DNA from 2 places in the Shinella sp. GW821-FHT11G07 genome. Region 1 is predicted to be linked to the other one. Evidence: riboswitches for the same ligand, from Rfam matches in the RefSeq annotation. Region 1 holds a riboswitch; the other holds the start of a gene.
What was found. A riboswitch is a leader RNA that binds a small molecule or an ion and turns the genes downstream of it on or off. The one in region 1 is predicted to bind cobalamin.

Region 1 (8,397 bases):
TTGTTGTCTGGGTCATGGTCATTTCTGCCGGGAGCGAAGGTAGAGGCCGAGCGAGGCGATAACGAAGGAGAAGGTCAGCATCATCACCGCGATGGCGTTGATCTCCGGCTTGATGCCGCGCCGGAGCATGGCGAAGATGAACATCGGCAGGGTCGTCACATCGACGCCGGCGATGAAGTAGGTGATGACCAGGTCGTCCATCGAGATGATGAAGGCGAGCAGTGCGCCGCCGACGATACCAGGCAGGAGCTGCGGGAAGACCACCCTGCGGAAGGTCGTCCATTCATTCGCGCCGAGATCGGCCGAGGCGTGCTCCAGCGTGCGGTCCATGCCGGCAAGACGGGCGGAGACGACGATGAAGACATAGGAGATCAGGAAGGTGCACTGGCCGATGATGATGGTCGTGAGGCCGAGGTTCACGCCGGCATTGACGAAGAAGATCAGGAGCGCGATGCCAAGCACGATGTCCGGCATCAGCATCGGCATGAACATGACGACGCGGTAGAAGCGGCGGCCGAAAAAGTCGAAGCGGTAGAGAGCAATGGCGATCGCCGTGCCGAGCACGGTTGCGATGGTCGTCGTGGAGGCGGCGATCATCAGGCTGTTCCAGACGGCCTGCAAGAGCTGGTCGGTCGATTCGATATAAAGCGCGCTTTCCGAAATCGCTGTCTTGAACCCGAGGACCTGGGCGTACCAATCGGTGGTGAAACCGGTCCAGGTCATCATGTTGATCGGGTTGGAATTGAACGAATAGACCGCGATCAGCACCAGCGGGATGTAGATGAAGGCAAAGAAGAGCGCGGTGTAGCCGATGAGGCTGCCGCGGGCGAGCGAGGCGAGGATTTTCATGGACAGTCCTCCCTCAGCGTCCGGTCGCGGCATCGATGCCGCGGCGGCCGGACACGATGACATAAACGAAAAGCAGGACCAGCATGACGGCCATCACCATCATGGCGAGCGCCGAGCCGAACGGCCAGTTGCGTGCCGCGAGGAACTGCTGCTCGATGAGGTTTCCGAGCATCATCACCTTCGCCCCACCAAGGATAGCCGGCACGACGAAATTGCCGAGCGCCGGGATGAAGACGATCACCGCCCCGCCGGCAATGCCGGGCGCTGTCAGCGGCAGGATGATGCGCAGGAAGGTGCGGATCGGCCCGGCGCCGAGATCAAGCGAGGCGCGCACCAGCGTCCAGTCGAGCTTTTCGACGCTGGCATAGACCGGCATGAACATGAATGGGATGAAGATATAGACCATGCCAAGGATGATCGCGCCGTCCGTATAGATCAGCTCCAATGGCCGGGCAATGAAGCCGGTGTTCAACAACACGGAATTCACGAGGCCGGTTTGGCGCAGGATCAGCACCCAGATGAAGAGCCGTACGATGAGGCTGGTGAAGAAGGGCAACGTGATCAGGAACAGGCAAAAATTCTTCCAGCGCTCGGAAAGCCGGCTGATGCAGAAGGCGGCCGGGTAGCAGACGAAGAGTGTCGCAACGACGGTCAGCGCCGCGATCTTCAGCGAGCGCAGGAAGATGGCGATATAGACTGGGTCGAAATCCTCGAACATTGGGTCGGCGAAGCCGAGGATGCGGCCGTAATTGTGCGGATACCAGGTCCATTCCACCCCGCCGTAAAGGCCGGGCGCCAGAAAGCTCGTCACGATCATGATGGCGAGCGGGCCTAGGAAGAAGACCGCGAGGAACAGCGAGACCGGCCCGAGCAGCAGGCCAAGCTGGGCGCGGCGGCGAAGCGCAATCGACGACATGTCAGGCCGCCTCCGCCGGAATGAGATGCACCGCTGCCGGATCATAGGCGAGACGCGCGCGGCGTGACTGTTCGATTTCGCCCACAAGGTTGCGGCGGGTCGCCGGGATTTCCGCGATGACGCGTCGGCCCGTGGCGGTGCGGCCGAACAGCTCGAAGGTGGAACCGACGAAGACGATCTGTTCGAGATCGACGTCTAGGCTCGGCGAGGTATCGCCCGATTGGGCGATAAAGAACTGTTCCGGGCGGATGAGCGCGGTTGCGGTGCCCATTGTCTCCGCCTTGGCATGCGTGATGGAGAGGCCGTCCGCCGTTAGCAGCTGTCTGCCGATCGCTTCGCCCTCGAAGAGGTTGCTGGCTCCGACGAAGGTGGCAACAAAGCTGTTCTTCGGTTGGTCGTAGATGGCGCGCGGCGTGTCGAGCTGCTGGATGCGGCCGCCGGACAGAACGGCGACGCGGTCCGACATGGTCAGCGCCTCCTGCTGGTCATGCGTGACGAAGATGAAGGAGATGCCGAGCTCGTGCTGCAGCGTCTTCAACTCGATCTGCATGGCCTGCCGCAGGTTTTTGTCCAACGCGGATAGTGGCTCGTCGAGCAGCAGCAGTTTCGGGCGGGCAATGATGGCGCGGGCGAGCGCCACGCGCTGCTGCTGGCCGCCGGAAAGCTGGCGCGGCTTGCGGCCCTCCATGCCTTCGAGGCCGACCATGCGCAGGGCGTCGGCGACGCGCTTCATGCGTTCTGCCTTTGCAACGCCGGCCACTTCCAGCGCATAGGCGGTGTTTTCGCCGACCGTCATGTGCGGGAACAGCGCGTAGTTCTGGAAGACCGTATTGACCGGCCGACGATACGGCGGCCGGTCGGTGATGTCTTCGCCGTCGATCAGGATGCGGCCGGCATCAAGCTCGACGAAGCCGCTGATCGCCTGGAGCAGCGTGGTCTTGCCGCAGCCGGATGGTCCGAGCAGCGTCAGGAATTCGTTGCGCGCGACATCGAGGTCGATCGCGTCCAGCGCCGTGACCGTCTGGCCTTCGGGCGTGGCAAAGGCCTTCGCCGCCTTCTCCAGGCGGACTATGGAATCTCGCATCGTCGTTCCCCATTATGTTATAAAAATAACGCTTGTGCGATTTGGATATCTGGATACCATTTACGCATCCAAGTCAACGGCCGACAGAAGCCGGGACGGGAACAGACGGCGCAAAGGAAAGCGCCGGGGCCTCGACGGGCCAAACCATCAGAGGAGACTATCGATGACAAAATTTGATCGTGCCGGCGCATCCGGTCTTCGCGCATTGGCGCGCAATACCGCCTTCTCGCTTGCCGCCCTCGTGGCAAGTGCGGGCATGGCAGGTGCCGCCGAACTCAACGTCTACAACTGGGGCGAATACATCAATCCGGAGGTTCTGAAGAAGTTTGAGGAGGAGACCCAGATCAAGGTCAACCTCTCGACCTATTCCTCCAACGAGGAAATGCTGGCGAAAATCCAGGGCGGCGCCACGGGCTATGACGTGGTCTTCCCGTCGGTGCACATGCAAGACATCATGGCCAAGCTCGACCTGCTCGAGAAGACCGACATCAACACCTATGAAGGCTTCAAGAACATCGATCCCGCCTTCTTGCGTGCGAAAAGCGACCCGAAGGGCGAATATTGCCTGCCCTATGCCTGGGGCTCGGTCGGCATCTTCTACAACCGCACGATCCTCGGCAAGGACATCACCGGCTGGAAGGATTTGATCGAGACGGTCAAGGCCAAGGGACTGAAGTTCACGCTGCTCGACGACATGCGCGAAGTGCTCGCGGTCGGCCTCATGTTGAACGGCCACAAGATCAACTCCACCGATCCGGCCGAATTGCAGCAGGCGGCGGACACGATCATCGCCATGAAACCCGACGTCGCGGCCTTCACTTATGACACGCGGCCGATGGTGCAGTCCGGCGACGTCGCGGCCGGTCATTTCTTCGTCGGTGCCATGGTCGATGTCTTCGGTAACGAGAAGGACCTCGGCTACGTGATCCCGGAAGAGGGCGCGACCATGTATCAGGAGGATGCCTGCGTGCTGAAGAGCGCGCCGAACAAGGAAAACGCCATCAAGTTCTTACAGTTCTATACGCGTCCGGAGATCGTTGCGCTGAATGTCTCGCAACAGACCAACGGCACGGCCAACGTTCCGGCGCGGCAATTGACCCCGGAAAAGATCAAGAATAGCAAGGAGATCAATCCATCAGCGGAAACGATGGCGCGTCTCCAGATCTTCGAAGATCTCGGCCCCGCGCTGCGCCAGCTGGACCGAGTCTGGACGAAGGTGAAGACCGCGCAGTGACAGCGCTGGCCCGCCTGTCTCCGGATGGGCGGGCTTCGAGGAGGAGCGACGTGTCGAAACGCATTGTGAAGCTCGTACAGTCCGATGACCTCCGGCGGTCCAAGTCCGACAAGCTGATCGCCAACTATATCGAGCGCAATATCGCCGATCTGCCTTTCGAGACGGCGCGTTCCATCGCCCAGCGCCTCGAACTTTCGCCGATGACCGTCGGCCGCTATCTGCGCCGCATGGGTTTTGATGGCCTTGATGAGTTGAAGGGCGAACTGCGGCATGGCAGTTCCAACCCCGCCTGGCAGGTCAAGGGTCAGGTCGACCGGCTGGAACAGGACCGCAAGGAAGGCAAACTGCTCGCCGGCCTCATCCAGCAGCAGATCGACAATCTTGGGCAGATCTACGAAATCACCACCGCGCCGGAATGGCAGCAGACGATCGACGCGCTCATCGGTGCCAGCGAGGTCTATGTCGCGGCCTACCAGAATGTGCGCGGCATCGCCCAGTATTTTGCGAGCCAGCTTTCCTATACCCGCTCGCGCGTCCAGTTCGTCGATGGCGTCAACGGCACCTATGCCGAAGTGCTCGACGGTTCCGTCGAGGGGCGGCTGCTCTTCCTGCACGACGTGCGCCGCTTCGCCGCCAAGGCGCGACCGCTGGCGCTGGAGGCGCGGCGTGCCGGCGTCAAGGTCGTGCTGCTCACCGATGAATTCTGCCCCTGGGGGCCGGAGGTCTCCGACATCTGCCTCGTCGTACCCGGCTCCCATGGTCCGCTGTGGGATGGTGCCGCCACCATGACGGCCGTCATGGACCTCATGCTCAGCAACATCATCGTCGTGATGGGCGAGGCGGTGAGTGAACGCGTCGATACGCTGACCCGCCTGCAGGATGTCTTCGGGGATTTCGAGACCTGACGGCTATCGCGCCTTGACGCTGCCGAGTGGCGCGGACTAAGGATGGGCCGACGGTTCCCTGACGGATGACTCCCAGGGGATTAATAGGGAACACGGTGCGGACGACCCAACAGGGACCCATTCCGTGGCTGCCCCCGCAACTGTAGGCGGATTGCCGCCTGTCCTCGGACGCGTTTATGCGTCATGCCACTGCGGTTTTCCGCGGGAAGGCAGACAGGCAGCAGATATCCGTGAGCCAGGAGACCTGCCGTCATAGCAACAATCCAAGTCACGGGCGGGGATGCCCGGAACGGAGACGCCATGACGATTTTCGCTGCCACCCCTGGCAGATATCTACTCGCTTTCTCCCGACCGCAATCGATCCGCTCCTGTTGGTGCGTCGGCTAGGCTTCTGCCTGCCGCCGTGTCCCTCCGCGCCTTTTGCGCAGTCCTTCATTCGGGAGAAACCCATGACCATCTTTGCCGCGGCCTCACGTGCCGCCCCTCTGCTTTCGTTCGTTGCCGGCACGGCAGCTTTTGTTCTCTCCTCGGGTGCGGTCCACGCCGCCGAAACCCAGTATCCGCTGACGTTCGAGAATTGCGGCCGTCCGGTCACCTTCGAGAAGGCGCCGGAGCGTGCCGTCTCACTCGGCCAGAGTTCGACCGAAATCCTCTACCTGCTCGGCGTCGGCGACCGCATGGTCGGCACCGCGGTCTGGATCGGCCCGGTTCTGACCGGTTACGAGGAGGCCAATGCCAAGGTCGAGCGCCTTGCCGACAATGATCCGAGCTTCGAGAGCGTCGTCGCCAAGAAGCCGGACCTCGTGACGGCGCAGTTCCAGTGGCATGTCGGCCCGGAAGGCATCGTCGCGACGCCGGAACAGTTCGAGGAATTGAAGATCCCCGTCTACACCTCGCCAGCCGATTGCATCGGCAAAGACAATACCGGTGGCGGAGACGGTGTGCGCAAGACGGTCTTCACCATGGACCTTATCTACAAGGAAATCAGCGAACTGGCGCAGATTTTCAATGTACAGGATCAGGGCGAGAAGGTGATCGCCGAGCTCAAGGCCCGCGAGGCCGCGGCCCGCAAGAAGATCGCCTCTGCCGACGGCAAGCTGTCCGCCGTCTTCTGGTTCTCCAGCGCCGAACTCGACATCGACCCCTATGTCGCCGGCCGCAACGGCGCGCCGGGCTACATCCTGTCCGCGCTCGGCATCAAGAACGTCATCGAGAGCGACGAGGAATGGCCGACCGTCGGCTGGGAAACCGTTGCCAAGGCCGATCCGACGATCATCGTCGCCGGCAAGATGGAACGCCGCCGCTTCCCGGCCGATGACGTCGCCGTCAAGCACAAGTTCCTGAAGGAAGATCCGGTCGCCAGCCTGATGCCGGCGGTCAAGAACGGCTATGTGGTCGACATGGACGCCCAGGCGATGAACCCGACGATCCGCACCATCGAGGGCATCGAAGTGCTCGCCGACGCGGTCGAAAAGGCTGGCCTCGCCAAGTGATGGCAGATCGCCCCCTCTTGCTCCGGACGGGCGCCGCTTTCGCGGCGCTCGTGCTCCTGCTTGCCGCACTCGGTGTGGGCGCGGCGGTTGGCGAGACGGCAATCCCGCTCGATGTCGTGGCCAAGACGGTGGCGAACCGTCTTTGGCAGGCGGGTTATGCGCTGGAGCCGATCGACGAGGGCATCATCTGGAACTACCGACTGAGCCGCGCCGTGGTCGCCGCCTGCTGCGGCTCGGCATTGGCGCTTTCCGGCGTGATCCTGCAATCGCTACTGCGCAATGCGCTGGCCGATCCTTATATTCTCGGCATTTCGGCTGGTGCCTCGACCGGCGCCGTCGCCGTCGCGATCCTCGGCATCGGTGCCGGCATGCTGACGCTGCCGATCGGCGCTTTCATCGGCGCGCTTGTCGCCTTCGCTCTGGTCAGCGTTCTGGCCGTGCGCGCCGGGCGCGGCACCAGCGCGATCATTCTGGCAGGCGTCGCTGGCTCCCAGCTGTTCAACGCGCTCACCTCGTTCATCGTCACCAAGGCGGCCAATGCCGAGCAGGCGCGCGGCATCATGTTCTGGCTGCTCGGCAATCTTTCCGGCGTGCGCTGGCCGGATGTCTGGCTGGCGCTGCCGGTCGCGCTTGCCGGCCTGCTCGTCTGCCTCTGGCATGCCCGCGCGCTGGACGCCTTCACCTTCGGAACCGAATCGGCTGCATCGCTCGGCATACCGGTGCGCCGCGTTTACGTCGTGCTGATTGCCATTTCCGCGTTGATGACGGCCGTCATGGTCTCGATCGTAGGCTCGATCGGCTTCGTCGGCCTTGTCATTCCCCATGCCGCCCGCATGGTCGTCGGCGTGCGCCACGGCTTGCTGCTGCCGGCCTCGGCGCTGATCGGCGCTATCTTCATGATCGCCGCCGACGTGCTGTCCCGCGTCATCATTCCCGGCCAGGTGCTGCCTATCGGCGTCATTACGGCGCTGTTCGGTGCACCGGCCTTTGCGCTCATCCTAAGTCAGAGGAGATCGGCGCTATGACACTGGTTGCAAAAGGACTTTCCTGGTCGGCGGGTGGCACGAAAATCCTGTCGGATGTCTCGCTCGACGTGCGCCCCGGCGAGTTTCTCGGCATCATCGGCCCGAACGGATCCGGCAAGACCAGCCTGATGGCGCTCATCGCGGGCATCCGCAAGCCGCAGCGTGGCGAGGTGACGCTGGACGGCAAACCGCTTTTGGCGCACGGGCGGCAGGCGATCGCGCGGCGCATTGCCTTCGTCGAACAGCAAGCGGAAACGACGGAACGCATCACGGCGCGCCAGGCCGTCGAACTCGGTCGCACGCCCCATCTGGGCGCGCTAACACCCTGGTCGAAGGCGGATGATGCCATCGTCGACCGGGCTCTGGAAGAAGTGGACATGGCGCATTTCGCCAACCGTCTCTGGCACACGCTGTCCGGCGGCGAGCGCCAGCGGCTGCATATTGCCCGTGCGCTTGCCCAGCAGTCGCCGATCCTGCTGCTCGACGAGCCGACCAACCATCTTGACATCGGCCACCAGATCGGCCTGCTCCAGCTCGTGCGTGAACAGGACCTGACCGTGGTCGCAGCGCTTCACGACCTCAACCATGCCGCCATGTTCTGTGACCGCATCGCCGTGATGCAGGCAGGACGCATCGTGGCCCTCGGCGCGCCCGCCAAGGTGCTGGAGCCGCAGCGTCTGCACGACGTGTTCGGCGTCACCGTCGATATCGAGCGCGACAGCGTCGGCGGCTGCTTCATCCGTTACCGCCGGCCCAATCCGCGACCGGCCAAACTCAAGCTCGTTGCAGAGGCAAGATGAAAATCCGGCTCCTTCTCGCCACGGCCGTGATGGCCGCTTTTCTTCATTCTCTTCCGGCCGCCGCCGAGACGTTCAAGGTCGAGATGCGCAA
Region 2 (8,397 bases), on a different contig from region 1:
CGCAAAGCCTTGCTGGAGGTGATAGGGGAAGTACGGGTAGGCGGCGGTCTTCCGGCTGGCCTTGTCGAGCTGCGCTGTCTGGTCCGGGGTCAACGACCAGCCCATGGCACCCAGGTTCTGACGTAGCTGCTCTTCGTTGCGGGCGCCAATGATGACGCTTGAGACCGTCGGGCGCTGCAGCAGCCAGTTGATGGCGATTTGTGGGATCGTCTTGCCGGTTTCACCCACCAGTTCGTCAAGCACATCGACGATGTCGTAGAGCTTTTCGTCATCGACCGGCGGACCGAACGAGGCCGTATCATGCAGGCGGCTTCCGTTCGGCCAGGCTTGGCCACGTCTGATCTTTCCGGTGAGGCGCCCCCATCCGAGCGGACTCCAGACGAGCGCGCCGACGCCCTGATCGAGCCCAAGCGGCATCAATTCCCATTCATAATCGCGCCCCACCAGCGAATAATAGACCTGATGAGCGACATAGCGCGGATAGCCGCCTTTCTCTGCCGCTGCCAGCGACTTCATCAGTTGCCAGCCGGCGAAATTGGAAACGCCGACATACCGGATTTTTCCACCGCTCACCAACGTGTCGAGTGTCGACAACACCTCTTCGACGGGTGTGAAGGCATCGAAGGCGTGCAGTTGCATCAGGTCTATGTAATCGGTACCCAACCGGCGCAGCGCATCGTCAACGCCCTTGATCAGGCGCGAACGCGAGGACCCGGCATCGTTCGGGCCGTCGCCCATGGGCAGCGCCATTTTGGTGGAGATCAGAACGTCGCTGCGCCGTCCCTTGATCGCCGCGCCGAGCACTTCTTCGGAAGCCCCGTCCGAATAGACATCTGCCGTGTCGAAAAGATTGACGCCCGCCTCCATGCAGATGTCGATAAGCCGGCGTGCCTCGGTGTCGTTGCTGTTGCCCCACGCGCTGAAAAGCGGCCCTTTGCCACCGAACGTCCCGGCGCCGAAAGACAGCGCGGGAACGTTCAACCCGGACGATCCAAGCCGTCTGTATTCCATTGTTCGAACTCCTTTGTGCGAGCATGTCTGCGTTGGCAAATCGAAGGTGGTGTCTTGGGGATTTGATAGATAGACCATTTGCAGGAACATCATTTGTGAGCTGAAGTCACATGGCGCGACAACATATCAATCGCTCCGGCGAAATGGCCGTCTTTGTCAGGGCTGTCGAACTCGGCGGCTTCTCAGCAGCTGCTCGCGAATGCGGCATGACGCCATCGGCGGTGAGCAAGCTGGTGCAGAGGCTCGAAGAGAGGCTTGGCGTTCGGCTGATCAACCGGTCGACGCGTCAATTGCAGTTGACGCCGGAGGGATGCGCATTTCACGAGCGCGCGGCCAGCATCCTCGCCGATATCGATGATGCGGAGAGGCAGGCAGCGGCCGGCGACACCCCTGCCGGCCGCGTTCGCCTCAACGCCAGCGCTTCCTTTGCTACGCATGTGCTGATGCCGCTTCTGCCGGACCTTCTGGGTTCGTTTCCGGAACTCGCCGTCGACATTATCCAGACCGACGCTGTCGTCGACCTGATGGCCGAGCGCGTCGATATCGCGATCCGCGCTGGTCCGCTGAAGTCGTCGACGCTGATCGCGCGCAAGCTCGGCAGTACGTCGATGACCATCGTCGGGGCGCCGTCCTATCTCGAATGCCAAGGCAAGCCGGAAAGCTTGGACGACCTCAGAACCCACAACCGCCTGAGCCTGAACTATGCCAGGGCTGTGGATGGATGGCCGGTGATAGAGAACGGTTTGACCATCCAGCTGCCGCCAAGCGAAAGGGTGCGAGTGAGCGACGGGGAGGGGCTGCGCCGGCTGGCGCTAGCAGGTGTCGGATTGGCGCGGATGGCGACGTTCACGGTCCGCGACGATATCGCTGCCGGGCGGCTGGTGCCAGTTGCCGAGCACCTCAACCCAGGAGATCGCGAGACCTTCCATGCGGTGTTTCAGGGCCAGGGCGGTACGCTTCCGTCCCGGGTGAGGGTGATGCTTGACTTCCTGGCGGCGCGGGCGCGACTTTCCGACTGAGGCGGATGCTCAACTGAGCCAACAAAGGATCAGTGGTTCTGATCCCTTTAAGACCGCCGACGTTGCCCCATCAAACGGCCCCCCGAATGGCAAGTTCAGCCAGTTGGACTTACCCAGTCTATCGGGTGAGCCAGACAACAAGTGCCACGGAGCTAAAGGTCCAGATTGCGAGCCCTATCGACACTGTAAAGCCAATCGCATTCAATGTACAAAACCGGGTTGAAGACGGACTCGACATGGCAGATTTGGAGAAGCGGATGAGCGCGCCTAGTGGAATCGAAGTCGGCGGCGTCGATTCAAACTATGCCTGGTTACGGCTGGTGCTCACACTCATTCTTGGCACTGTTGCGTGCGTCGGCAATTGGTCGATCGTGGTGGTGCTGCCGACCCTCCAACTCGAGTTCGACACGTTGCGCGGCGGCGCCTCGCTGCCTTATACCTACACCATGCTGGGCTTCGCCTTCGGTGGGGTGGCGATGGGACGCCTCGCGGATCGGGTCGGCATTGTCGCACCGGTGCTGATTGGCGCTTTTCTGCTCTGCATCGGCTATATCGCCGCCGCCTTCACAAGCAACATTTGGCAGTTCGCCGCGATTTCCGCGGTGATCGGCCTCGGCTCCGCTGCTGGATTCTCGCCGTTGATTTCCGATCTGTCCCACTGGTTCCGCAAGCGGCGCGCACTTGCCGTCACTTTCGCCGCCTCGGGTAGCTATCTCTCCGGCGCGGTATGGCCGCTGATCATCGAGCATTTTGTAACGGCGCAGGGCTGGCGGGCCACCCATGTCGGCATCGGCCTGTTCGTCCCTTTGGTGATGGTGCCGATCGGACTTCTGCTGAAGCGGCGCCTGCAGACTGCGGCTTATGCCGAGGCTGATGCGGCGACCGAAGCGGCGCGCGAGGAACTCGGCCTCAAGCCCAATGTGCTGCAAGGCATTCTCGTCGTCGCGGGGTTTGCGTGCTGCATGGCGATGTCGATGCCGCAGGTCCACATCGTGGCCTATTGCGGCGATCTCGGGTACGGCGTCGCCGTAGGCACGCAGATCGTGTCGCTGATGCTCGGCCTTGGCGTCGTCAGCCGTCTCGCTTCCGGCGTGGTCGCGGACCGGATCGGGGCCGGCCCGATGCTGATCCTCGGCTCCTCCATGCAGGCGGCAGCACTGCTGCTTTATCTGTTCTTCAACAGCCAAGCCTCGCTCTATGTGATCTCCGGCTTGTTCGGGCTGTTCCAGGGCGGCATAGTGCCGATGTATGCTGTGATCATCCGCCAGTTCCTGCCGCCACGTGAAGCCGGCATCCGCATCAGCCTGGTGCTGATGGCGACGGTGCTCGGCATGGCATGCGGGGGCCTTGCTGCCGGCTACATCTTCGACGCGACCGGGTCTTACCGCCTGGCGTTCCTGCATGGTTTCCTGTGGAACGTCGTGAACCTTGTTCTGGTGAGCTGGCTGATCCTCTGGCCGAAGTTACGTCAGCCCAGGCAGGTTGCGATCGCGCGATGAACGCTTGCAAGGTTCAGACGTTCCAGATGGCCTTACACCTGAAACGTCACGCCGATGTCTGGCGTGACGTCGCGAGAAACCCGGCGATGAAATCGACAGTGTCGTCGCCATCTCTTAATCCGAGATGGATGCTTTTCTGGATACCGCTCTGACCAATCCGGACGGGGCAGACACCGAGCGCCGCTGCTTCTCGGCGCACTAGCCAGCTGGGAATGGCGCTGACCCCGCGCCCTGCCGCCACGAGCTGGAGCATCATTTCCGTCGTCTCGACATTGCGGTGATGTCGCGGCCGGCAATTGGCGGGCACCAGAAATTGCGTGAACACGTCCAGTCGCTCCGGCGGTACCGGATAGGTGAATAGTGTCTCATTCAGCAGATCCGTAGGATCGGCATGGCGTTTCAGCGTCAGGAGATGATCGGCCGGAACGGCAAGCACCAGCTCATAGTCGAACACTGGAACATAATGAATGCCGGACGTCTCGATCGGATCCGGCGTGATCAGGATATCGATCTCGTACCCCGTCAACGCCGCCACACCGCCGAAAGCAAATGATGTCTTCAGTTCCAGGCCCACATCCGGCCATTCCATGAGATAGGGCTTTGTGACCCCCATAAGCCACTGGTGGCATGGGTGGCATTCCATGCCAATCTTGAGCGAGCCTCGCTGGCCATGGCGATAATCCGACAGGACATCCTCGGCCCTTTCAATCTGGGGCAGAACGCGCTGTGCTAGTGTCACGATGTAGCGGCCAGCCTCTGTGAGACGAAGGTTGCGGCCGTCCTTTTCCCACATCGCCACGCCGTAGCGCTCTTCCAACTTGCGGATCGTATGGCTAAGAGCCGACTGGGAGACGTTCAGCCGCTCAGCCGCAGCCGTTAGGCTGCCCAAACGGTCGACTTCACGCAAGATCGATAGATGTTGCCTGTCCAGCACGGTTATGCCCGCCCGTGATTAAAGGTAAGCGATTCCGCTGTGGCGCTATCGCGAACAGGAACCGGCCGGTGGTCTTTATCGACCGCCACCATGGTGAAACATCCTGTGGCCGTAACATGCCTCTCGCCGGTCAGGAGGTTTTCGGACCAAAGTTTCGTCTCGATGGACATGGAGCTGCGTCCCACGCGCTCGACGCGCGCTTCCGCCTCGACAATTTCACCGATCTTGATTGCTCGTGCGAAATCGATGCGCTCTGATGAGGCGAGGACGACCAGCTTGCCGGAGTAGCGCGACGCTGCAACGAATGCGGCTTTGGTCATGTAGGCGATCGCCTCGCCCCCGAACATCCGGCCGACGCTGTTTGCCTGATCCGGAAAGACGATGTCGACCATGAAAACGGTGTCCGTGGCGTTCAGAGTTTCCGCTGCCGCGAGCTCGGGCAATGTATAGTTCGCCGCGTGGCCGCTCTCCGGTATCGCGACCATATGGAAGATGCCGCGCGTACAGGTGTGTCGCTGGCGACCGACTATGGTCTCCGCCGCCATCTCGACCTCGACCGTCAAGGAGCGCCGTCCAGCCTTGACCGGTCTGGCCGTGAACTCAACGATGTGCCCGATCCGTGCGGGTTGCCTGAAATCGATCCGCTCGCAAGAGGCGGTCACGAAGGGCGCCCGCCCGAACCGGGTTGCCGCTATGAAGGCTACGCGATCCATGAGAGCAAGTCCGGCTCCGCCGAACAGAGTGCCGTGATGGTTGGTATCTCCGGGAAAGACGATATCGATAAGACTGGTTGCGGAGCCGTGCTCGACAGGCTTTTCTATGGTCGCGATCTCTGTCATCTGCACTGCCATCAGGTTGCGGCCGGGCAGCGGCATGACGCAGAGACGACGGCACGGGAGTGCTTATCGCGAAAGCGGCACTCCGGGACACCCCGCCCGTGGACGTTATCTATCGCGGCAGGTCTCCTGGCTTGCGGGTCATTGCTTTCGTCCGTCTTCCCGAGGTATGCCTCAGTGACATGGATGGACGTTCGCTAGCCGCTTACAGTTGCGGGGGCAGCCTCGGCTTCAGGCTTTGATCAAAGCCCTCACCGAATTCCCTCTTAGCTCCGGACTTTCATCCGCAGAACCACGATGACGAACCAATGTCTCATGTCGCCAGAGCGGTCAAGGCGTCTATCACGGAGGCATGGCGGATGTGGAAGGTGCCCCCGCGCCTATGTCCCGTCGGTTTTGCGTGCTGAACGGGCATTCGAGTACCTCGATGTCTGAAGGCGGCTCGTGAGATACCGTCATCTCCGCATTTTTTGTCTCTGGCTTCGGCCTCAAATCATGAGCACGGCTCATGCTTCCGTGAGATAATACCATTTTTTCTCGATCGATCCCTCAGGCATAAACCGCACACCACTCGTATGTCTGGGCGGTGTGAACGCTGCCGACTGGGAATATAGAAAGTAATGTCCGGTGTACCCTGAAGTTTACGTAAATAGTCTTAGGTTTTTTCTCGGGAAACAGGGCGCGTCGTCGTGATGAATAGCGATTTCGATTTTAATATTAAGGTAGTTCAATTAGACGAGGAATATCACCCCTCAGAAAATACGCGCATTACGACCAATTTTGCTAATTTGGCTAGAGGGGAGAGCCGCCGAGAGAACCTGCACAATGCGCTGACGATGATTGACAACCGTTTCAACGCTCTGGCGCATTGGGATAACCCCAAAGGTGATCGTTACTCTGTCGAGCTCGAAATCATTTCCGTCGAGATGAGCATTGGCGCCGGAGGCTATAGTGATGCCTTTCCGCTCATTGAAATATTGAAAACAACTGTTGTTGATCGCAAAACGAACGAACGTATTGACGGCATCGTGGGCAATAATTTCTCCTCTTATGTGCGCGACTACGACTTCAGCGTGTTGTTGCCAGAGCATAACAAAAATCGACCCGGGTTCAGCACGCCGGATAATTTTGGCGATCTGCATGGAAACTTGTTCAAGTGCTTCCTGAATTCAAATGCTTACAAAGAGCATTTCAACAAGCCGCCAGTCATATGCCTAAGCGCATCAAGCAGCAAAACCTATCATCGGACGGACAATCAGCATCCCGTATTGGGCGTCGAATACAAACAGAATACGCTCTCCTCGACCGACCAATATTTCGGGAAAATGGGATTGCAAGTTCGCTTTTTCATGCCGGCGAATAGCGTTGCCCCTTTGGCTTTTTATTTTCTCGGCGATCTGCTCGATGACTACACCAATCTTGAGCTTATCAGCACCATCAGCACGATGGAGACTTTTCAGAAGATCTATCGACCCGAGATTTACAACGCCAATTCCGCGGCGGGTGCCTGCTATCAGCCAGATCTGAAGCACCAGGATTACTCGTTGACCCGGATTGTCTACGATCGAGAAGAACGGAGTCGGCTGGCGATTGAGCAGGGGAAGTTCGCCGAGAAGCACTTCATCAAACCGTACAGGACCATTCTTGAGCAATGGTCTGCCAATCACGTCCTCTGACGAACTGGAAACACAAGGTCGCCTATCATGAAAACACTGTTGCCCACGTCAACCGCCGGCAGCCTGCCCAAACCCTCGTGGCTTGCAGAGCCTGAGAAGCTTTGGTCGCCTTGGAAGCTGCAAGACGAGGAACTGATTGAGGGCAAACAGGACGCCTTGCGTTTGTCGTTGGATGATCAGCGACAGGCAGGCATCGATATCGTCAGCGATGGCGAGCAAACGCGCCAACATTTCGTTACGACGTTTATCGAACACCTCGACGGGGTTGATTTTGAGAAACGTGAGACCGTCAGAATTCGCAATCGCTATGATGCGAGTGTCCCCACGGTCGTGGGCGCCGTGTCTCGCCAGAAGCCGGTTTTCGTCGAAGACGCCAAATTTCTACGTCAGCAGACGAAGCAGCCCATCAAATGGGCTCTGCCGGGTCCCATGACGATGATCGATACGCTCTTTGATAGTCACTATAAGAGCCGTGAAAAGCTGGCCTGGGAATTTGCCAAGATCCTTAATGAGGAAGCGAGGGAGCTGGAGGCTGCCGGCGTCGATATCATCCAGTTCGACGAGCCCGCATTCAACGTCTTCTTTGATGATGTGAATGACTGGGGCGTCGCCACATTGGAGAAAGCAATCGAGGGCCTCAAATGCGAGACCGCTGTCCATATCTGCTATGGATACGGCATCAAGGCCAATACGTATTGGAAAAAGACCCTGGGGTCCGAGTGGCGGCAATATGAGGAATCTTTCCCCAAGCTACAGAAATCCAGCATCGGTATGATCTCCCTGGAATGCCACAACTCTCATGTTCCGATGGATCTCATGGAGCTTGTTCGAGGCAAGAAGGTGATGGTCGGGGCCATCGACGTGGCAAGCAATACCATTGAAACCCCAGAGGAAGTGGCCGCGACCCTACGAAAGGCGCTTCAGTTTGTCGATGCGGACAAACTTTGCCCTTGCACGAACTGCGGAATGGCGCCCCTGTCTCGCCGTGTAGCAAGAGGCAAGCTGAATGCTCTGGCAGCAGGCGCAGAAATCGTCCGAAAAGAACTCTCGGCCTAGTGCTGGCTGAGCAGCAGGGGGCCGACATGAACATGGTGAAGCACGGCTTCGACATCGTGGATAAAGCCACGTTTCGCAACGGCATGTCTCGCCTCGGCTCGGCGGTCAACGTCGTCACCACCAGGCACAGCGGGAAGCGCTACGGCTTTACGGCCTCAGCAGTCTGCAGCGTCAGCGACACGCCGGCAACACTTCTCGTCTGCATCAACCGTTCGAGCTCGTGTTTTTATGCCTTTGAGAACACGCGCCACTTCTGTGTCAACACGCTGATGCCAGGCCATGAGGACATTTCGAATGTCTTTGGCGGAAAGACACCGACGGAGGATCGATTTACGCTTGGCGAGTGGAGAGAAGGCTTAACGGGTG

Region 2: it holds a riboswitch for cobalamin, as region 1 does, so the genes downstream of both, AC1RT2_RS30860 (acyl-CoA thioesterase) here and AC1RT2_RS00370 (ABC transporter substrate-binding protein) in region 1, are expected to answer to the same signal.

What each region holds. Positions count from the first base shown of each region.
Region 1 is NZ_JBXARJ010000001.1:69,387-77,783, reverse strand. Features, by position in the region: gene AC1RT2_RS00400 (DmpA family aminopeptidase) at 1-16, opposite strand, end outside; gene AC1RT2_RS00395 (ABC transporter permease) at 19-849, opposite strand; gene AC1RT2_RS00390 (ABC transporter permease) at 863-1,765, opposite strand; gene AC1RT2_RS00385 (ABC transporter ATP-binding protein) at 1,767-2,849, opposite strand; gene AC1RT2_RS00380 (polyamine ABC transporter substrate-binding protein) at 3,013-4,083, shown strand; gene AC1RT2_RS00375 (MurR/RpiR family transcriptional regulator) at 4,134-4,988, shown strand; cobalamin riboswitch at 5,023-5,254, shown strand; gene AC1RT2_RS00370 (ABC transporter substrate-binding protein) at 5,474-6,481, shown strand; gene AC1RT2_RS00365 (FecCD family ABC transporter permease) at 6,481-7,506, shown strand; gene AC1RT2_RS00360 (ABC transporter ATP-binding protein) at 7,503-8,306, shown strand; gene AC1RT2_RS00355 (pseudoazurin) at 8,303-8,397, shown strand, end outside.
Region 2 is NZ_JBXARJ010000026.1:9,851-18,247, reverse strand. Features, by position in the region: gene AC1RT2_RS30880 (aldo/keto reductase) at 1-1,011, opposite strand, end outside; gene AC1RT2_RS30875 (LysR family transcriptional regulator) at 1,122-2,030, shown strand; gene AC1RT2_RS30870 (MFS transporter) at 2,267-3,529, shown strand; gene AC1RT2_RS30865 (LysR family transcriptional regulator) at 3,576-4,463, opposite strand; gene AC1RT2_RS30860 (acyl-CoA thioesterase) at 4,466-5,338, opposite strand; cobalamin riboswitch at 5,402-5,611, opposite strand; gene AC1RT2_RS30855 (DUF1852 domain-containing protein) at 5,992-6,975, shown strand; gene AC1RT2_RS30850 (methionine synthase) at 7,003-8,031, shown strand; gene AC1RT2_RS30845 (flavin reductase) at 8,058-8,397, shown strand, end outside.